DNA from 3 places in the Streptomyces sp. NBC_00094 genome. Region 3 is predicted to be linked to each of the others. Evidence: riboswitches for the same ligand, from Rfam matches in the RefSeq annotation. Region 3 holds a riboswitch; each other region holds the start of a gene.
What was found. Region 3 has a riboswitch for ZMP and ZTP ahead of OG580_RS02645 (phosphoribosylaminoimidazolecarboxamide formyltransferase). Riboswitches for the same ligand answer to the same signal wherever they lie in the genome.

Region 1 (6,899 bases), 7.3 Mb from region 3:
CTCCAACGCAGAAATCGCGGCGGAGCTGTTTCTTTCCGGCGCTGCCGTGAGTAAGCATGTGGCGAACGTTTTCGTGAAGCTCGGCATGCCTCCCGACGAGGACAATCGGCGCGTCAAGGCCATTCTGGCCTGGTTCGAATACAATTGAGGATTGGCCCCGGGTACCGTCCAGCAGCGCCCACAGCTCCGTGAGCCTTGCGTCGGTGCCGCAGGTTTTGGGAGGGCTCTCAACACGTGTCGGCCCCAGAATCCTGTTCCCTACGAGCTCGTAACACGATCTTGTTGAAGCGTCCCGGTCGGCCGTGACCGGATCGAGCAGTCCATGGAGGAGTGGGGCCGCGTCAGCCGGGGCGAGGCGTCTGGGGGGTGGTCCGTGACTGGTCCGGAAGAGCTGGTCAGGAGTGGGATACCGGTGGGATGAACGGGGAGTTTCGGCGCAAACGAGACCCTTTTCTCGGCAAGGCAAACGAGAGGCGCCTGACGGGCAAAGGCCCAGGTCAGGCGCCTCTTTTCGTGCCGCTAGAAGAAGCCGAGCTTCTTCGGCGAGTACGACACGAGAAGATTCTTCGTCTGCTGGTAGTGGTCCAGCATCATGCGGTGCGTCTCGCGGCCGATGCCCGACTGCTTGTAGCCGCCGAAAGCGGCGTGGGCCGGGTACGCGTGGTAGCAGTTCGTCCAGACGCGGCCCGCCTGGATCGCGCGGCCCGCGCGGTAGGCGGTGTTCGTGTCGCGGGTCCAGACGCCGGCGCCGAGGCCGTACAGCGTGTCGTTGGCCGTGCGGATCGCGTCGTCGAAGTCGGTGAAGGAGGTCACCGCGACCACCGGGCCGAAGATCTCCTCCTGGAAGATCCGCATGCGGTTGTCACCCTCGAAGATCGTCGGCTGGACGTAGTAGCCGCCCGCCAAGTCCCCGTCGTACGTGACCTGCCGGCCACCCGTCAGGATCTTCGCGCCCTCCTGCTGGCCGATCTCCAGGTACGAGAGGATCTTGCGGAGCTGCTCGGCGGAGGCCTGGGCGCCGATCATCGTGGTCGGATCCAGGGGGTGGCCCGGGACGATCTGTTCCGTGCGGGCGATCGCCGCCTCCAGGAACTCGCTGTAGTGGCCGCGCTGGACGAGGGCGCGCGACGGGCACGTGCACACCTCGCCCTGGTTGAGGGCGAACATCGTGAAGCCTTCCAGGGCCTTGTCCCGGAAGTCGTCGTCCGCCGCCCACACGTCGTCGAAGAAGATGTTCGGCGACTTGCCGCCGAGTTCGAGCGTGACCGGCTTCAGGTTCTCCGACGCGTACCCCATGATCAGGCGGCCCGTCGACGTCTCCCCGGTGAACGCGATCTTCGCCACGCGCGGCGAGGAGGCGAGCGGCTTGCCCGCCTCCTCGCCGAAGCCGTTGACGATGTTCAGCACGCCCGGCGGCAGCAGGTCCGCGACCAGGCTCAGCCAGAAGTGCACGGAGGCCGGGGTCTGTTCGGCGGGCTTCAGGATCACCGCGTTGCCCGCCGCCAGCGCCGGGGCGAGCTTCCAGACCGCCATCAGGATCGGGAAGTTCCACGGGATGATCTGCGCGACGACGCCCAACGGCTCGTGGAAGTGGTATGCGACGGTGTCGTCGTCGATCTCGCTCAGCGAACCCTCCTGGGCCCGCAGCGCCCCCGCGAAGTAGCGGAAGTGGTCGATCGCGAGCGGGATGTCGGCGGCCAGCGTCTCTCGTACGGGCTTGCCGTTGTCCCAGCTCTCCGCGACCGCGAGCGCCTCCAGGTTGCTCTCCATCCGGTCCGCGATCCTCAGGAGGACGCTCGCGCGCTCCGCCGGTGCCGTCCGGCCCCACCCCGGAGCCGCCGCGTGCGCCGCGTCGAGCGCGCGTTCCACGTCCTCGGCGGTACCGCGGGCGACCTCGGTGAACGTGCGGCCGTCGACCGGGCTCGGGTTCTCGAAGTACCGGCCGCGCGCCGGGGCGACGTACTCGCCACCGATCCAGTGGTCGTAGCGGTCCGCGTACGACATGAGCGCGCCCTCGGTGCCGGGTGCGGCGTATCGGGTCATCGGCATGGCCTCCCTCGGTGCGCCGGCCGTCCCTGGCCGGCGCTCACCGTCGAGTCTGCGGACCCGAACGTTGCAATCCCGTTGCATCGCAGGCCAGTTCCGCCTCCAGGGAGTCGAGCCGGGCGCGTACGGGAGGGAGTTGGGACGCCGGGACGGCCGTGCACAGTGCCCGCCAGATCGCGATGTCCTCCTCGCCCCACGTGCTGTACGCCCAGTCCGCGAGCAGCCCCGGATCGCCCCGCTCCACCAGCGCCGCCCGCAGCCGGTCCGCCAGCCGCTCCCGCAGCCGTACGACCCCGGGGGCGAGCGAGGCCGGCAGCAGCGGGCCCGCGTACTCGGCGGCCGCCGCCGAGACGGCCCCCGAGGCGAGCCGCCGGTCGACCGTCGTGAAGTCCGCGTCCACCACGCCCTCCAGCCGGTACGGGCGCGACCGCAGCACGTCGGGGCCGAGCAGCGCGCGGAGCCGGGACAGCTCCGCCCGCAGCGTCACCGGGGTGACCGACTCGTCCTCGTACAGCAGTGTCAGGAGCTCGTCGCCGCCCACCCCCTCCGGGCGGTGCGCGAGGACCACCAGGATCTCGCTGTGACGGCGGGACAGACGGACCCTCCGCCCGGCCATCGAGACCACCGCCTCGTCGCGACCGAGCGCGGAGAGTCGGAGCCGGCCCGCCTGCGCGGGCGGCCCGAGCAGCGCCAGCTGGGACTCGGCCGCGCGCGCCACGGCCTGGACGAAGCCGAGGCTGTGCGGGTGCGCGAGCCGCTCCCCGCCCGTGATGTCGACCGCCCCGAGCACGCGCCCGCTGTACGGGTCGTGCACGGGAGCGGCGGCGCACGTCCACGCCCGCACCGGCCGCCGGAAGTGCTCGGTGGCCACGACCTGCACCGGCCGGTCGACGGCGATCGCCGTGCCGGGCGCGTTCGTCCCGGCCGCCGACTCCGACCAGCGGGCCCCGGCCACGAAGTTCATCGCGCGGGCCTGGCGCAGGGTTGTCGGATGGCCCTCCACCCAGAGCATCCGCCCGGCGGCGTCACACACCGCGAGCAGATGCTCCCCGTCCGTCGCGTACGCCCCCATCAGCTCCCGGATCACCGGCATCGCCGCCGCCAGCGGATGACCGTCCCGGTGCGCGGCCAGCTCGTCCTCGTCCAGCTCGACCCGGGCCTCGCCCTCCTGGCTCACCCTTGCCCGTACGGAACGGCGCCAGGAGGCGGCGACCAGAGGCCGCATCGGATCCGGGCGGCCGGGATCGCGGTTGGGGTGGGGTTGGGGGCCGGGCCCGCCGTCGCGGCCGGGGCTATGGCTGTGGTCGCGGTCAGGGCTTGGGCTTGGGCTGGGGTCGCGGTCGCGGTCAGGGGCGGCACCTGCCCTCGCCCCCTCCGTCGACTCCGCACGGCCCCGACCCACTGTCCCTGCCACCCACGCATCGCTCAACTCGGCCTCCCCGTCGAGGTCGTCCTGCACGTCGGGCTCATCGTCGTGCGCACCCGGGCCGCCGACAAGCGCCCCGGCAGCCCGGCATATGCACCCTGTCCGGGACCCGCCCCCGGCCCCTCACGTACAGTGGGGCTCGGGCCGTGACTGGCGCTTGAGGTGGATCACCACCGGGGAGCGGCCCCGGTGGACCGCACCCGATCGGGGCGGCCGTGCCGCTGCCGTGCGCCTGGGCGAACCATCCGTCAGAGACGACGCCCAGGAGCAGCAATGTCCACCAGCACCGCCACCCTCATGGACGGCACCGCCCTCGCCCGCCGTACGGTCGAGGAGACCGCCGCCCGCGCCGCCGAGGTCACCCGCCGCACCGGCGTCACGCCGTGCCTCGCGACCGTGCTGGTCGGCGCCGACCCGGCATCCGTGACCTACGTGAAGATGAAGCAGAACCGCTGCGCGAAGGCCGGAATCCGCTCCAGGCACGTCGAACTGCCCGCCGCCACGACGACCGAGGAGCTCGTCGCCGCGATCACCGCGCTGTCGGAGGACCCCGAGGTCCACGGCATCCTGCTCCAGCACCCGGTCGGCCCGCACATCGACGAGCGCGCCGCCTTCGAGGCCATCGCCCCCGAGAAGGACGTCGACGGCGTCACCATGGCCTCGTTCGCCGCCATGGGCTTCGGGCTGCCCGGCTTCGTCTCCTGCACGCCCGGCGGCATCATGCGCCTCCTCGACGCGTACGAGGTCGAGCTGAGCGGCAAGCGGGCCGTCGTCGTCGGCCGCAGCGCGATCCTCGGCAAGCCGGCCGGTCTCCTCCTCCTCGGCCGCGACGCCACCGTCACGTACTGCCACTCCCGTACCCAGGAGCTCTCCTCCGTCATCCGCGAGGCCGACATCCTGGTGGCCGCCGTCGGCAAGCCCGCCTTCATCAAGGGCGAGGACATCAAGCCGGGCGCCGTCGTCATCGACGCCGGTTACAACCCGGGCAACATCGGCGACGTCGACTTCGCGTCCGCCGCCGAGCGCGCCTCCCTCATCACCCCGGTCCCCGGCGGTGTCGGCCCCATGACGATCGCCGTGCTGCTCGCCCAGACGGTCGAGGGCGCTGAGCGCCAGCTGGGTCTGTAGGAGCGGGGCCGTAGGGAAAGGGGAGGGCATTGTCCGGGCATGCTCGGACAATGTGTCATCGGTGATGGTCACGATTCCGTACAGGCCTTGGCCAACGGTCCCGGATCACTCGCCACACGGCCGTCGACAGGGAACCCTGGTCCCTGTGCCGCACCAACCGACCGTCAGCCCGCCGCCGGACTCCGGGCCTGGCGCGTCCGGCCCGGACGATGCCCCGTTCTCGTCAGGCCCGACGAACGCCTCCGTGTTCGTGTCCGCGCCCCACTCCGCCGAGCGGGCCGCCGGCGTGGCGTGGCCGCGTGTCGTGCGCCTCGGGGCGCCCCGGCCCGGGCCTGCCGCGCGCCGCGCGCGGTGGTTCGGCGTCCCGCTCGTCCCGCTGCTCCTCGCCGCCCTGGTCGTGGGCGGCTTCACGGCCGTCGGCGGCTGGGGCGACCACGAAGGAGCCGCCTACGGGGAGCCGGGGGGCGGCCCGGAGGCCGTACCGGCCCCGGCCGTCACCGAGCAGGACGCCGCGGGGACGCGTACCCCGAAGGCCGACGCGCCGCCGACCGGCGCGCCGGTGACGGGCACTCCCGCGGGCGACACGCCGACGAATACGCCGACGAGCACGCCCGAGGGCGGCGCGACGGCCGCGGCGACGGAGAAGGGCTCCGACCCGCAGCAGGGGGAGAGCGCCTCGCCGGACTCCTCCCGTACCCCGAGCACCGCCCCTGCCACGACCAGGCCGGCGGCCTCCACGGCACCGACGGGCACGCGGCCGCCCGCCCGGCCCGTCTCCTTCGAGGCGCTGCGCGTCGGCGACTGCTTCGACATCGACCGCGACACGCCGGGCACCGCCCTCCGCCGCTCCTGCAACACGCCGCACGACGCCGAGCTCGTCGCCCGGCCACGCCTGACCGGTTCCTACGCCGACGACCAGCGGGTGCGCGAGGCGGCGACGGAACTCTGCCGCGTGCCGCTGCGCGACAAGGCCGCCCTGCAGCCGCTCGGCACGCGGTGGACGACCTTCGTCCAGTACCCCTACCGCACCAGCTACCTGCTGGGCTCGGACACCGCCGCCTGCAGCCTGGCCGCCCGTTCCGCGAGCGGCGACAAGCTCACCGCCCGCCTCCGGTAGCGCCCCCGGCCCGGGTGGTCCCGAAGCTCCCGCCGGCCCCGCCGGCCGGCGCGGTGTCGGTCGCCAGCGCCGCCGCCAGGGCAGACGCCGGGTCGCGGTCCGCCGGGCCCGCGGGGGACCAGCGGGCGCCGGCCTTGCGGTACGGCCACCAGCGGCCGTCCGTCCCGAGGCGCAGCTGCGCCTCGGCGCCCACCACGGTCCAGCGCGCACCGGCCGTCCGTCGCAGCACGGGCCGCTCGTCGTCCTCCCAGGCCTCCGCGAGCCGCGCCGCCGCGCGGGCGAGGGTCTCGGCGTCCGGCGTCCACTCCTCCTCCAGTACGGCGAGGGCGGCGCTGCCCCCGAACCGCCACGCGCGCGTGGCCACGTCCAGCTCCGCCCGCGTCCTGCCCGAACCGACGGCGAGCCGCGCCGCGATCCAGGACTCGGGGGAGCCCGCCGCGAGCCGCGCCGCGTCCTGAGCGACCGTCAGCGACGGCTCCACGGACTCCGGCCCGCCGAAGCCACCGGCCGACGACACGCCCCGGTCGGGAACGGCCGGTGCGCCGCCTGCCCCGAGGACCGCGACCAGCATCCGGTGGGCGCGTGCCGCCGCGTCCCTCGCGAGGTACTCCAGCGCCGTCGGGTCGACCCCGGGCTCCGGCTCCGTCTCCGTGTCCAGGGACGGCGGTTCGCCCGGCGCGGACGGGGCCGGCGCGGGAGCGGGGAGGGGCGGCAGGATGTCGCGCGCGGCGTACGCCTCCGCCGCCGACACGCCCGGCAGACCGCCCGGACCCTCCGGCCCGGCCTCCGCCCGTCCGCCGGGTGCCGAAGGCACCGCGGCCCGCCGCGCGCTGCGCTCCTGGAGCTGGTCGAGGAGGGTCCGTTCGCCGCGCCCCCGCATCAGCAACAGCACGAAGGGGTCCTCGTCGAGCAGCCGTGCCACCTGGTAGCAGAGCGCCGAGGTGTGCGGACAGTGGTCCCACGCCTCGCACCCGCACTCCGGATCGAGATCGCCGATCCCGGGCAGCAGATCGAGACCGGCCACCGCCGCGTCCTCCACCAGGTGCGGCGGCATCTCGCGTTCGAGGAGCGCCGCGATGTGCCCCGCGCTGTCCACGGCCAGGTCGAGCAGCCGCTCCCACTCCTCCTCCGAGAACTCCCGCACCAGCACGTCGCTGCGGTGCGCCGTACCGTCGCGGTCCT
Region 2 (6,899 bases), 4.4 Mb from region 3:
CGTCCGTGCCGGTCCGGCGGCGACGGTGGGCCTGGGTGCGCGAGCGGTGGCGCGCGCTGGTGGCGGGCCTGACCGGGGTGCTGATCGTGCTGGTGCTCACCCCTCCCGTGCGGGCGGCGGTGGCGGACTGGTTCGGCTTCGGCGGGGTCTCCGTGCGGTACGAGGCGGACGGCGGCCACGCGCCGGCCGCCGGGGTGGTGCCGGGCTGCCCCGACCCGGTGGCCCTCACGGAGGCCGGGCGAAGAGCCGGGTTCGAGCCGGTGATACCCCGCTCCCTCGGCTCGCCGGACGCGGTCGCGGTGACCGGGTCGGCCGAGGGGGGCCGGGCGGTGATCAGCCTCTGCTGGCGCGACGGGGAGCGGACGGTCCGGCTGGACGAGTTCCCGGCCCGTCTCGACATCGGCTTCGCCAAGGAGGTCAGGACGCAGCCGCGGTGGGTGGACCTCCCGGACGGCGCCCAGGGGTACTGGTTCGCGGCGCCGCACCTGCTGACCTTCCCGCTGACGGACGGGACGGGCTCGGTGTGGACCCACGAGGTCCGTACGGCGGGCCCCACGCTCCTCTGGACGAGGAACGGGGGCGCGCTCACCTTCCGCCTGGAAGGCATACCGGACCCGGAGGAGGCCCGGCGGACGGCGGAGTCGACCGGCTGACGGGCCGGGTCACGCGGACCGGACCGCGCCGGGCCCGGACCGGGTCACGTCGGACCGGGTCGGGTCACGCCGGACCGGACCGCGTCGGACCGGACCGGGTCACGTCCGCCCGGGTCGCGTCCGCCCGGGTCGGGTCCGCCCGGGTCGGGTCGGGTCAGGTCAGGTCGGGAGGCCCGGGGCCGGGTAGGTGGAGAGGAGGTCGGCGACCTCCTTGCGGATGAGGCCGAGCGTTTCCTCGTCGCCCGTGCCTGCGGCGGCGACACCGCGGTCGATCCACTCCGCGACCTGGGCCATGTGCTCCGTACCGAGACCACGGGAGGTGAGGGAGGGGGTGCCGATGCGGACGCCGGAGGGGTCGAAGGGCTTCCGGGGGTCGTACGGGACGGTGTTGTAGTTGACGACGATCCCCGCCCGGTCGAGGGCCTTCGCGGCGATCTTGCCCGGGACCTGCTTGGGCGTGAGGTCCATCAGGATCAGGTGGTTGTCGGTGCCGCCGGAGACCAGGTCGAAGCCGCGGGCGAGGAGTGCCTCGGCGAGGGCCTTGGCGTTGGCGACGACGGCGTGGGCGTAGTCACGGAAGGAGGGCTGGGCCGCCTCGCGGAGGGCGACGGCGATGGCCGCGGTGGTCTGGTTGTGCGGGCCGCCCTGGAGGCCGGGGAAGACGGCCTTGTCGAGGGCCTTGGCGTGCTCCTCGCGGGACATCAGCATCGCGCCGCGCGGGCCGCGCAGGGTCTTGTGGGTGGTCGTGGAGATCACGTCGACGTGCGGGACCGGGGACGGGTGGGCGCCGCCCGCGATGAGGCCGGCGATGTGGGCGACGTCGGCGACGAGCACGGCGCCTGCCTCGCGGGCGATCTCGCCGAAGGCGGCGAAGTCGATCGTGCGGGGCAGCGCGGTGCCGCCGCAGAAGATCACCTTCGGGCGTTCCCTGAGGGCGATCTCGCGGACCTCGTCGAGGTCGATGAGGCCCGTGTCCTGGCGTACGCCGTACTGGACGCCCCGGAACCACTTGCCGGTGGCGGAGACGCCCCAGCCGTGGGTGAGGTGACCGCCCATCGGCAGGGCCATGCCCATGACGGTGTCGCCGGGCTCGGCGAAGGCGAGGTAGACGGCGAGGTTGGCCGGGGAGCCGGAGTAGGGCTGGACGTTGGCGTGGTCGACGCCGAAGAGCGCCTTGGCGCGCTCGACGGCGAGGGTCTCGACCCGGTCGATGTTCTGCTGGCCCTCGTAGTAGCGGCGGCCGGGGTAGCCCTCGCTGTACTTGTTCTGGAGGACGGTGCCGGAGGCTTCGAGGACGGCGGCGGAGACGTAGTTCTCGCTGGGGATGAGGCGGAGGGTCTCGCCCTGGAGCCGTTCCTCGGCGCCGACGAGGGCGGCGAGTTCGGGGTCGGCCGTGGCGAGGGCGGGGTGCTGCTGGGGCGTGGTCACGATGGTGTCCTCCGGGCGTTGCGGCGGGTCCCGGGACACTGCGGTGAGAGGCGCGGCGCCACGCGGGACTGTCGGGTCCCGTGACGCCCAGGCGAGCGGCGCCTCGTGTGGTCTGCCGCGCACGGCTCCCCCGGGGTCGCTTCCCCGTACGCCAGTCGCCGTGCGTGTTTCCAGACTAGCGGGCGCGCCGTCGTCGAGGTTTCCACGTCCGGCATACGAGCGACGATAAGAAGGGGAGCCACGAGCCACCCCATGAGCCGCAGGACGAACGGAGATCCCGTGTCGAGAACGCAAGACGCGATCGCTTCCGCGGAGGCGCACAGCGCTCACAACTACCACCCCCTTCCGGTCGTCGTCGCCTCGGCGGACGGGGCCTGGATGACCGATGTCGAGGGGCGCCGCTATCTGGACATGCTCGCCGGGTACTCGGCGCTCAACTTCGGGCACGGCAACCGGCGGCTGATCGAGGCCGCGAAGGCGCAGCTGGAGCGCGTGACGCTCACCTCGCGCGCCTTCCACCACGACCGCTTCGCCGAGTTCTGCACGCAGCTCGCGGAGTTGTGCGGCAAGGAGGCGGTGCTGCCGATGAACACGGGGGCGGAGGCGGTCGAGACGGCCGTGAAGACCGCCCGGAAGTGGGGGTACGAGGTGAAGGGCGTGCCGGACGGGCACGCGAAGATCGTGGTCGCGGGGAACAACTTCCACGGCCGGACGACGACGATCGTCAGCTTCTCCACGGACCACGAGGCGCGCGACCACTTCGGCCCGTACACGCCGGGGTTCGAGATCGTTCCGTACGGGGACCTGACGGCGCTCGACGCCGCGGTCACCGAGAACACGGTGGCGGTGCTGCTCGAACCGATCCAGGGCGAGGCGGGTGTCCTGGTGCCGCCGGCCGGCTATCTGCCGGGCGTCCGGGAGCTGACGCGGCGGCGGAACGTGCTGTTCATGGCGGACGAGATCCAGTCGGGCCTCGGCCGGACGGGCAGGACGTTCGCGTGCGAGCACGAGGGCGTGGTGCCGGACGTGTACATCCTGGGGAAGGCGCTGGGCGGCGGGGTGGTGCCGGTGTCGGCGGTGGTCGCCGACCGTTCGGTGCTCGGGGTGTTCCGGCCGGGCGAGCACGGGTCGACCTTCGGCGGGAATCCGCTGGCCTGCGCGGTGGCCCTGGAGGTGATCGCGATGCTGCGGACGGGCGAGTTCCAGGAGCGGGCGACGGAGCTGGGCGAGCACCTCCACTCCGAGCTGGGGCTGCTGGTGGGCGGCGGCGCGGTGGAGGCGGTGCGCGGACGCGGCCTGTGGGCCGGGGTGGACATCGCCCCGGCCCGGGGCACGGGCCGGGAGATCTCGGAGAAGTTGATGGAGCGGGGGGTCCTGGTGAAGGACACCCACGGCTCGACGATCCGGATCGCGCCGCCGCTGGTCATCTCGAAGGAGGACCTGGACTGGGGCCTCGAACAGCTGAGGGGGGTGCTGTCGGACTGACCGAGTCCACTTGAGTAGGGGCGGCCCGCGCCACCGCGCGGGCCGGGCCAGGGGACAACTCGGGGCATTGACACGACAGTTGGTCTAGGCCAATGATGCCGCCATGCCGAGACTCCGTCTGCGTCACGCCCTGCGTGCCGCGCTCGCCGCCCTCGTTCCGGTCGCGCTCCTCGGCGCGTTCACGGGACCCGCGCACTCCGCCCCGAAGGCGGCCTGGCCCGAGCCCGTCCCGGTGGTCTCGCACGTCGAGACCACCGACCCGGTCGTCTTCATCACCATCGACGACGGCTGGTTCCACGACCCCGCGGCGGCGAAGCTGCTGCTCGACCGCCGGGTGCCCGCCTCGCTCTTCCTGCTGCCCGGCGCCTACTCGTACGACTCCGGCTACTTCCACACCCTGCTGAACCAGGGCCGCTCCCGCGTCGAGAACCACACGGTCAACCACCCCGACCTCACCACACTCGACGCCGCCGGCCAGAAGGCGGAGGTCTGCGGGGCCCGCGACCAGCACCTCGCCCAGTTCGGCGACGGCCCGCGGCTGCTGCGCCCGCCGTACGGCACGTACGACGCGACCACCCGGACCACCGCCCGCTCCTGCGGGGCGAAGGCCGTGGTGACGTGGACGTACGACCTCACCACCTGGGGCCAGTGGACCCCTCCGACACCGGCCCTCAAGGCCGGCGACATCATCCTGCTCCACTTCAACGAGACCCTGGAGCAGGACCTGAAGCGGGCCCTGGACCTGGCCGAGGCGGCCGGACTCAAGCCCGCGCCACTGCGGGAGTACGTCCCCGAGTAGCCCCTGGGGAGACACCTCCTACAGGATCACGTGCGGGAGGAAGCGGGCGTACTCGTCGGTGACGAGGCCCGCGGACTCCCGGATCCCGAGCCCCGCGGCCTCGTTCTCGACGACCCACGCGCCGAGCACCACCCGGTTGCCGTCGAAGTCGGCCAGCGGGGCCAGCTCCTGGTAGCAGCAGGGCTCCCCGTCCCGTACGAAGGGCTCCGTACCGGCCTCGTGCAGGGTGACGCCCGCGCCCTCGCGGCCGAGCAGCGGCTTGGCGACCCACCCCGTGGTCGAGGCGAGTTCGCGCGGGCCGTCGAGGTAGGCGGGGAGCAGGTTCGGGTGGCCCGGGTTCAGCTCCCACAGGATCGCGAGCAGCGCCTTGTTGGAGAGGAGCATCTTCCAGGCCGGCTCGATCCAGCAGGTGGTGCCGGTCCCGCCGCCGTTGTCGAGGGTGTCGAGGACGTGCTTCCCGAAGCGGTCGGTGGTCAGCCACTCCCACGGGTAGAGCTTGAAGCAGCTGCGGATGAAGCGGAGCCGGTCGTCGACGAACCGGCGCGAGAGCCGGTCCCAGCCGATCGCCTCGACGGAGAGCGCCTCCGTGTCGAGCCCGGCCTGCTGGGCGGTCTCACGCAGGTACGCGACCGTCATCAGGTCCTCGCCGAGCTCGTCGCCGTCCGAGTGGACGAAGTGGACGGGCCCCGGCGGCAGCAGGTGCGCCTGCTTCTTCCAGGCGTCGACGAGCCGCTCGTGGAGGGAGTTCCACTGGTCGGCGCCGGGGAACCGCTCCTCCATCCAGAACCACTGCGGGCTGGCGGCCTCCACCAGCGAGGTGGGGGTGTCGGCGTTGTACTCCAGCATCTTGGCCGGGCCGGTGCCGTCGTACCGCAGGTCGAACCGCCCGTAGAGGGAGGGGAGTTCGGCGCGGCGCCGCCAGGACTCGGCGACCAGGGAGGCGAGCTTCGGGTCGGTGATCCCGAGGTCGGCGAAGCGGTCGTGCTCGACGATGTGCGCGGCGGCCGCCAGGCACATCGCGTGCAGCTCCTCGACGACCTCCTCCAGCGCCTCGACCTCGGGCAGGGTGAAGGAGTAGTACGCGCTCTCGTCCCAGTACGGACGCAGCGAACCGTCCGGGTAGCGGGTCAGGGGGTAGACGACCCCCTGCTCCTCGACGATCCGCTGCCAGTCGGGCCGGGGCTCGATGGTGTGCCGCTTCATGTGCCGGGCCTCCTCAGCCGCCGCCGGAGCCCGAGCAGCCGAAGCCGCCGGTGTCGACGGCCGTCTTGTTGAAGCTGCCACCGCTCACCGTGCCGCTCCGGACGGAACCGCCGTAGTAGTACGAGCCCCGGGTCGTGGTGCCGTCATCGTCGTCGTCGCTGCCGCCGCCGCTCTCGCACCGGTAGCTGGGCAGTTCCTCCCGGGTCAGCGGGTCCACACACCGCTTGTCCGGCTCCGAACCGCACGCGGTGATCGTCGCCGCGAGCACACCCATCCCGCCGAGCACCACCGTGCTCGACCTCAGCCTCCGCATGTCCGTCGCCTCCCCTTCGCGGTCATGGCCGTCGTGGCCACGACAGTCGCGACCGCACAGTGTAGGCCGGTGGTTTCACGCCTCAACCTCTAGAGTCGCTTCGTGCTTCTTGGGATGATTTGCGCGCTTGCTTCGGCCTTCTGCTTCGGTACGGCCTCTGTCCTCCAGGCGATGGCGGCCCGTGCCGCGGAGCCGGGGACGGGTGGAGGTGTCGACGTCGCGCTGATGTGGCGGGCGTTGCGGCAGTGGCGCTACATCGCCGGCCTCGGGATGGACACCCTGGGCTTCGCCCTGCAGGTCGTGGCGCTGCGGACGCTGCCCATCTACGCCGTGGGGGCTTCGCTCGCCGCGAGCCTGGCGGTCACGGCCGTCGTCGCCTCGCGACTGCTGCACGTGCGGCTGAGCCGGGTGGAGTGGACGGCCGTCGCCGTGGTGTGCGCGGGGCTCGCGATGCTGGCGCTCGCCTCCGGGGAGGAGGGCCACGGGGAGGGCTCGGAGGCGCTGCGGTGGGCGCTCCTCGCCGTCGCCTTCGGGGTGCTGCTGCTGGGTGTGGGGGCGGGCCGGCTGCCGGAGAAGCCGCGCGCGCTCGTCCTCGGCCTCGGGGCTGGCTTCGGCTTCGGGGTGGTGGAGGTCGCGGTCCGGCTGATCGACGGCGTCGACTTCGCCGATCCGGTCTGGTACGCGCTGCTCCTGGGCGGCGGGGCGGCGTTCCTGTTGATGACCTCGGCGCTCCAGCGGGGCTCCGTGACCACGGCGACGGCGGGCATGGTGCTCGGCGAGACGATCGGACCCGCGGCGGTCGGGGTGGTCTGGCTCGGGGACCGTACGAAGGAGGGGCTGGAGTGGCTGGCGATCGCCGGCTTCGCCGTGGCCGTCGCGGGCTCCCTGGCCCTGGCCCGCTTCGGCGAGCCGCCGCCGGAGGACGTGGCCGGCGGGGCGAAGACCCTGGACGCGACCTTGGACGCGACCTTGGACGCGACCCCGGACGTGACCTCGGGCGCGACCCCGGACACGGGGC
Region 3 (6,899 bases):
GGGGCCTGGACCGCATCGACCAGGCGAACCTCCCGCTCTCCGGCACGTACACGTACCCCGACACCGCCGGCGCCGGCGTCACCGCGTACGTGATCGACACCGGAGTCCGCATCAGTCACGCCCAGCTCGCCGGGCGGGCCGTGAACGGGTACGACGCCGTGGAGGGTGACACGGTCGCCCAGGACGGCAACGGGCACGGCACGCACGTCGCCACCACCATCGCGGGATCGACGTACGGCGTGGCCAAGGCCGCGAAGATCGTCGCCGTCCGCGTCCTCGACAACGCCGGCTCCGGCACCACCGCCGGGGTCATCGCGGGCATCGACTGGGTCACCTCCCACCACGCGGCGGGGGCCCCGGCCGTCGCCAACCTGTCCCTCGGGGGTGGCGCCTCCACCGCGCTCGACAACGCGGTGAAGAACTCCATCGCGGACGGCGTCACCTACGCCGTCGCCGCGGGCAACTCCGGTGTCAACGCCTCCTCCACGTCGCCCGCCCGGGTCGCCGCCGCCATCACCGTCGGCGCCACGAGCAACACCGACGCCAAGGCGAGCTGGTCCAACTACGGCTCCGTGCTGGACCTCTTCGCCCCCGGTGTGTCGATCACCGCGGGCTGGAACACGAGTGACACGGCCACCAACACGATCTCTGGCACCTCGATGGCCACCCCGCACGTCGCGGGCGCCGCCGCCGTCTACCTCGCCGGCCACACCTCCGCCACTCCGGCGCAGGTCGCGACCGCTCTGGTGAACGGAGCCACCGTGAACAAGGTGACCAGCCCGGGCAGCGGCTCGCCCAACCGCCTCCTGCGGATCGTCCCGTAACCACCGCGCGATCGGTCGGGGGTCTTGCGCAGGCCCCCGGCCCGCTCTACTCTCCGGGCTCATTGGTTAGGAACACTTCCTAACCAATGGGCCTTCAGAGAGAGGGAGTTGTCATGCGACGACGAAGCGCCTCGCTTCTCGGACTCGCCGGCCTGTTGGTGCTGCCCCTGACATCCGTTCCGACGGCGTACGCCCAACCACCGGCGCAGGCACGGGTGCAGGAGGCGGCGGCCGCCGCCGACGCCCTCGTGTCCGCCGGAAAGCCGGCGACGGCCTCGTCCGTCGAGGCGGCCGGGTACGAACCGGGCCGTGCGGTCGACGGCAGTGCCACCACCCGCTGGGCCAGCCTGGAGGGAGTCGACCCGCAGTGGGTCCGCGTGGACCTCGGCGCGACGCACACCGTCTCCCGGGTGAAGCTCACCTGGGAGGCCGCCTACGGCAAGGCGTACCGGATACAGACCTCGGCCGACGGGTCGACCTGGACCGACGTCTACTCCACCACCACCGGTGACGGCGGCGTCGACGACCTCACGCTCTCCGGCACCGGTCGGTACCTCCGCATGTACGGGACCACGCGCGGCACGCCGTACGGCTACTCCCTCTGGGAGTTCGAGGTCTACGGGACCCCGAGCGGCGGCGGTGGAGGCGGGACGGCCGTCCCCTTCGGCAGCCACCTCAGGCCGTACACCGCCGGAACGCTGAAGCCCTCCGGCGCGCAGGCCACGCTCGACCAGAAGGTCGTCGAGTACTACAACAAGTGGAAGGCCGCCTTCGTCCGCCAGAACTGCGGCAACGGCTGGTACCAGATCATCTCGCCCGACGCCGACCACCCGTACGTCGCCGAGGCCCAGGGGTACGGCATGGTCGTCGCCGCGACCATGGCGGGCGCCGACCCCGACGCGAAGAAGATCTTCGACGGTCTGGTGAAGTGGAAGATCGACCACCCGTCCTCCATCAACCCGAACCTCCTCGCGGCCGAGCAGGACACCGCCTGCAAGAGCGTCAACGGCGGTGACGGTGCCACCGACGGCGACATGGACGTGGCCTACGGTCTGCTCCTCGCCGACAAGCAGTGGGGGAGTGCGGGCACCTACAACTACAAGGACCTCGCGCTCAAGCACATCGCCGCGATCAAGAAGGACGAACTCAACCCGACGACCAAGCTCCTGAAGCTGGGCGACTGGAGCAGCTCAGGCGACCAGTACTACTACATCAGCCGCACCTCCGACTGGATGGTCGACCACTTCCGCGCCTTCCGTACGGCCTCCGGCGACACCACCTGGGACGCCGTGCGCACCGCGCACCAGACCCAGATCTCCCGCCTCCAGTCGACCTACGCCTCCGGTACGGGACTGCTTCCCGACTTCGTCGTCGACACCAACACCACGCCCAAGCCCGCCCCGGGCCAGGTCCTGGAGGACCCCAACGACGGCGCGTACTGGTGGAACGCCTGTCGTACCCCGTGGCGCATCGCCGACGACGCCGTGACCAGCGGGGACGCCACGTCGCTCGCCGCCGCACGGAAGCTGAACACCTGGATCAAGACGAAGACCGGCGGCGACCCGAACAAGATCGCCATCGGCTACAAGCTCAACGGCACCCAGATCTCGGCGGGCAGCGAGGCGGCCTTCTTCGCCCCGTTCGCCGTGGCGGCCATGACGGACCCGGGCAGCCAGGCATGGCTGGACGCCCTCTGGAACAAGATGCTGGCCACGCCGGTCGACACGAGCAGCTACTTCTCGGCCAGCATCCAGCTCCAGGTCATGATCACGGCCTCCGGGAACCACTGGGTCCCGTAAGCGCGCCGATCAGTGGTGGAAGAGCCTCAGCCCGGTGCGCGCGAGCGTGATCCCGTGCTCGCGGCAGGCGTCCTCCACGTCGGTGGAGCGGATCGACCCGCCGGGTTCGGCGACGGCGGTGACGCCGTGCCGGCGCGCGTGGTCGACGTTGTCCCGGAAGGGCAGCGCGCCGTCCGAGGCGAACGCCACCCCGGTCAGCTCCGCGAGCCACTCGGTGCGCTGCCGGTCGGTGAGGTCGGGGGCGGGCACGGACAGGGCCCCGGACAGGCGCTCGCGCTCGTCCGGGGTGAGGTCGCCCTCGACGAACCGGATCTGCCAGTTGATCCGGTCCTGGCGGCGGACACCGGGCCGGAAGGCGAGCGCGCGGACGGCGGGGTGGCGGCGCAGCCACCACGTGTCGGTCTTCGCGCCCGCCAGCCGGGTGCAGTCCACCCGGGACTGCTGCCCGGCGCCGATCCCGAGCGTCGCCCCGCCGCGTACGTAACAGACCGAGTTGGACTGGGTGTAGCGCAGCACCGCCAGTCCGAGCAGGAGGTCCTCCGAGGCCGCCGTCGTGAGCTCACCGCACACGACGTCGTCCAGGAGCGCGGGGGAGAGCGGTACGTCGTCGCGCTGCTGCGTCAGCCGCACACCGAACACCTCCCGGGCCTCCTGGCCCGGCGGGGTGAAGGTCTCGTCGGCTTCCATGACCAGGAAGCGGCCGCTCTTCTTCCGGCTGAGGGTCTCGACGGTGCCGGGAGCGTAGCCGGGGGCGATGACACCGTCGCAGACCACCCGGGTCAGCAGCTCGGCGAGTTCGGCGTCGACCGGGTGCGAGACGGCGGCGAAGTCGCCGTACGAGGACTTCGGATCGGCGTCACGGGCCCGGAGATAGGCGCTGGTGAGCGCACCGACACGGTCGCGGTCGACGCCGTACAGCTCGGCGGTCACCTCGTCGACGGGGCCGGCCACCGCCGCCCCGGCCGGCGAGACGTGCTTGAAGGAGGCGGCGGCCGGCCGTCCGAGGACGGCGCTCGCCTCCCGTACCAGCTGCCAACTGTTCAGCGCGTCCAGCAGGTTGATGTAGGACGGGCTGCCGTTCACCACCCTGACCGGCAGGTTCCCGGGCACCACCGGCGCGGTGGTCGCCACCAGCTGCTGGGGATTGATGCCGTAACGCAGTTCCATCTCAAGACCTCCTGGGTCAGCGGGACATCACTGACGCAGGCGCCCAGGCGGTCGACGCTCACGCGGGAACAGCGGGATCAACTGCCGCTCCCCGGTGGTGATCCACCTTCGCCAGTCGCGGCGGGCACGATGCTACCCGCACGACGGAAACGCCGCGCGCCGCACCTCCCGTACGGGACGTGCGGCGCGCGGTCGTGCGGTGGTGAGCTCGGGAATCCCGAGGATCAGACCGCCGGGACCGGGAAGGTCGGGTACTCCACGCCGGAGACGTGCTGGACGACCCGGATGACCTGGCACGAGTAGCCGAACTCGTTGTCGTACCACAGGTAGAGGATCGCGTTGTCGCCGTCGACCTTGGTCGCGCCGGCGTCCACGATCGACGCGTGGCGCGAGCCGACGAAGTCCATCGAGACGGCGTCGGGGGCCGTGGTGAAGTCGATCTGGCGCTTCAGCGGCGAGTGCAGCGAGACGTCGCGGAGGTACTCCAGGACCTCCTCGCGGGTGGTCTCGCGGCCGAGGCGCAGGCTCAGGATCGCGATCGAGACGTCCGGAACCGGCACGCGGATGGAGCTGCCGGTGATCGGGGCCTTGAGGTCCGGCAGGGCCTTGGCGACGGCCGAGGCGGCACCGGTCTCGGTGATCACCATGTTCAGCGGCGCGGAACGGCCACGGCGGTCGGCCTTGTGGTAGTTGTCCAGGAGGTTCTGGTCGTTCGTGAACGAGTGGACCGTCTCCACGTGGCCGCGCAGCACGCCGTACTCGTCGTCCATGGCCTTCAGCGGCGGGACGATCGCGTTGGTGGTGCAGGAGGCGCAGGACAGGATCTTCTCGTCCGGCTTGACCGTCTCGTGGTTGACGCCGTGCACGATGTTCGGCACGTCACCCTTGCCGGGCGCGGTCAGGACGACCTTGTCGATGCCGGGGCGCAGGTGCTTGGAGAGGCCCTCGCGGTCCCGCCACTTGCCGGTGTTGTCGATCAGGATGGCGTTGTCGATGCCGTACGCCGTGTAGTCGACCTCGGACGGGTCGTTGGCGTAGATCACCTTGATCGTGTTGCCGTTGGCGACGATCGTGCTGCTCGCCTCGTCGACCGTGATCGTGCCCTGGAACTGACCGTGGATGGAGTCGCGGCGCAGCAGCGAGGCGCGCTTCACGAGGTCCTGCTCGCCACCGCCACGGACGACGATCGCGCGGAGGCGCAGACCGTTGCCGGAACCGGCCTTCTCGATGAGGAGGCGGGCGACGAGGCGGCCGATGCGGCCGAAGCCGTACAGGACGACGTCGCGGCCGTCACGGCGCTCGATCTTGTTCTCGCCGGTGGCGCCGGCGACGGCCTCGGCGGTGAACTCGGCCACGGAGAGACCGCGGTCGTCGGTCTTGTAGTCCGCGGCCAGCACGCCGATGTCGATCTGGCACGGGCCCAGGTCGAGCGTCGTGAGCGTCTGGAGGAACGGAAGCGTCTCGGTGACCGAGAGCTCCTCGCCGTCGATCTGCCGGGCGAAGCGGTGGGTCTTGAGGATGCTGACCACCGACTTGTTCACCAGGGAGCGGCTGTGGACCAGGACGGTGACGTCCTGCTCCCGGTGCAGCTTCCCGATGATCGGGATCATCGACTCCGCGATCTCCTCGCGGTTCTTCCAGCTGGTGAACGAGTCGTCATTGACAGTCACAAGTTTATCTTTCGAGCTAGGCGGCGCTCATATGGTAACCCCCGGCCGCTTTGATCAATCAAGGGGGGGCCGAACCGTACGATGGACGGCGCCGGGATCCGCCGCAGGGCGGGCCCGTCTACCGGATGCGGGGGCATGGTGGTGAAGTTCGGACTGCTCGGTTCGCTCGTGGTCCACGACGGTACGGAACCGCGACCCGTGACCGGCCCCAAGGTCCGCGTCCTCCTCGCCGCCCTGCTCCTCGGCGCCGGGCACACCGTCCCGAAGGACACCCTCAAAGCGGCGCTCTGGGGCGACTCGCTACCGGCCAGCGCCGACGCCTCCCTCGCCAACCACCTCACCCGGCTGCGCAGGGTCCTCGCCACCGTGGACGGGCCCCCGGCCGGAGCCGCCCCCACCGACGCCGGGACCGGAGGGCGCCTGCTCACCGTGGCCCCCGGCTACCGGCTGCTCGTCCACGAGGGCGAGCTCGACGCGGACGTCTTCGAGACCCGGATACGGGCCGCGGGCCACGCCCACGAGCAGGAGGACTGGGAGGGCGTCCTCCGGGAGACCGCCGGGGCGATGAGCCTGTGGCGCGGTACGCCCCTGGCGGACCTGGCGCCCTTCTCCGAGACCGGTGGACCCGCGCTCCGCGTCCACCAGCTCGTGGAAGCGCGCCTCCAGGCCCTGGAGTGGGGCTGCGACGCCGAGCTCCACCTGGGACGGCACCAGGACCTGATCCCGCGGCTGACCTCCCTGGCGGCCGAGCACCCGCTGCGCGAGGGGTTCCACCAGCGGCTCATGCTGGCCCTGCACAGAGCCGGCCGGCAGGCCGAGGCCTTCGCCGTCTTCCACCGACTGCGCCGGAACCTGGTCGACGAGCTCGGTACGGAGCCGGGGGCCGCCGTCCAGCAGGCCCACCAGGAGGTACTGGCGGGAGCCCCGCACCCCCGCACCCGCCCCCGTCCGCGCCCCCGCCCGGAACCGGCGCGTCCACCCTTCCAACTGCCCCACGAGGGAGATTCCTTCACCGGCAGGGAGTCCGAGGTGGCGACCCTGCGAGCGCTGCTCGACGCGACGGCGGGCACCGGGGGCGCCCGGCCCGGCCCCGCCGGCAGACCGCGCCACATCAGGCCCGTCGTCATCTCCGGCATGGGGGGCGTGGGCAAGACCGCTCTCGCCGTCCACGTCGCCCACCGCGCCCGCGAGGCCTTCCCCGACGGTGTCCTCTACGCCGACCTGCGCGGCTACAGCGTCGGCGGCGCGCGCACGGCGCACGAGCTGCTCGCCCGGTTCCTGTCGGACCTCGGCATGCGCCACGACAGCCTCCCCGACGACACGGACGACCGGGCGCTCCTCCTCCGCGACGCGCTCACCGAGCGCCGCGTGCTGCTCGTCCTCGACAACGTGCGCGACGCCGCCCACGTCGCCCCCCTCCTCCCGGCCGGCGGCCGAAG

Region 1: linked by a shared signal. The riboswitch ahead of OG580_RS34640 (bifunctional 5,10-methylenetetrahydrofolate dehydrogenase/5,10-methenyltetrahydrofolate cyclohydrolase) and the one ahead of OG580_RS02645 (phosphoribosylaminoimidazolecarboxamide formyltransferase) in region 3 are both predicted to bind ZMP and ZTP.
Region 2: linked by a shared signal. The riboswitch ahead of glyA (serine hydroxymethyltransferase) and the one ahead of OG580_RS02645 (phosphoribosylaminoimidazolecarboxamide formyltransferase) in region 3 are both predicted to bind ZMP and ZTP.

The regions. Positions count from the first base shown of each region.
Region 1 is NZ_JAPEMB010000001.1:7,861,589-7,868,487, forward strand. Features, by position in the region: gene OG580_RS34625 (response regulator transcription factor) at 1-148, shown strand, start outside; gene OG580_RS34630 (aldehyde dehydrogenase family protein) at 520-2,043, opposite strand; partial or broken gene OG580_RS34635 (GAF domain-containing protein) at 2,087-3,286, opposite strand; ZMP/ZTP riboswitch at 3,609-3,717, shown strand; gene OG580_RS34640 (bifunctional 5,10-methylenetetrahydrofolate dehydrogenase/5,10-methenyltetrahydrofolate cyclohydrolase) at 3,746-4,600, shown strand; gene OG580_RS34645 (hypothetical protein) at 4,845-5,717, shown strand; gene OG580_RS34650 (SWF or SNF family helicase) at 5,698-6,899, opposite strand, start outside.
Region 2 is NZ_JAPEMB010000001.1:4,983,451-4,990,349, reverse strand. Features, by position in the region: gene OG580_RS22210 (hypothetical protein) at 1-653, shown strand, start outside; gene glyA (serine hydroxymethyltransferase) at 813-2,081, opposite strand; ZMP/ZTP riboswitch at 2,160-2,250, opposite strand; gene rocD (ornithine--oxo-acid transaminase) at 2,361-3,566, shown strand; gene OG580_RS22195 (polysaccharide deacetylase family protein) at 3,670-4,365, shown strand; gene OG580_RS22190 (glutathionylspermidine synthase family protein) at 4,384-5,568, opposite strand; gene OG580_RS22185 (hypothetical protein) at 5,582-5,881, opposite strand; gene OG580_RS22180 (hypothetical protein) at 5,996-6,899, shown strand, end outside.
Region 3 is NZ_JAPEMB010000001.1:589,372-596,270, reverse strand. Features, by position in the region: gene OG580_RS02655 (S8 family peptidase) at 1-824, shown strand, start outside; gene OG580_RS02650 (glycosyl hydrolase family 8) at 938-2,623, shown strand; gene OG580_RS02645 (phosphoribosylaminoimidazolecarboxamide formyltransferase) at 2,633-3,790, opposite strand; ZMP/ZTP riboswitch at 3,825-3,919, opposite strand; gene OG580_RS02640 (glyceraldehyde-3-phosphate dehydrogenase) at 4,015-5,460, opposite strand; gene OG580_RS02635 (BTAD domain-containing putative transcriptional regulator) at 5,596-6,899, shown strand, end outside.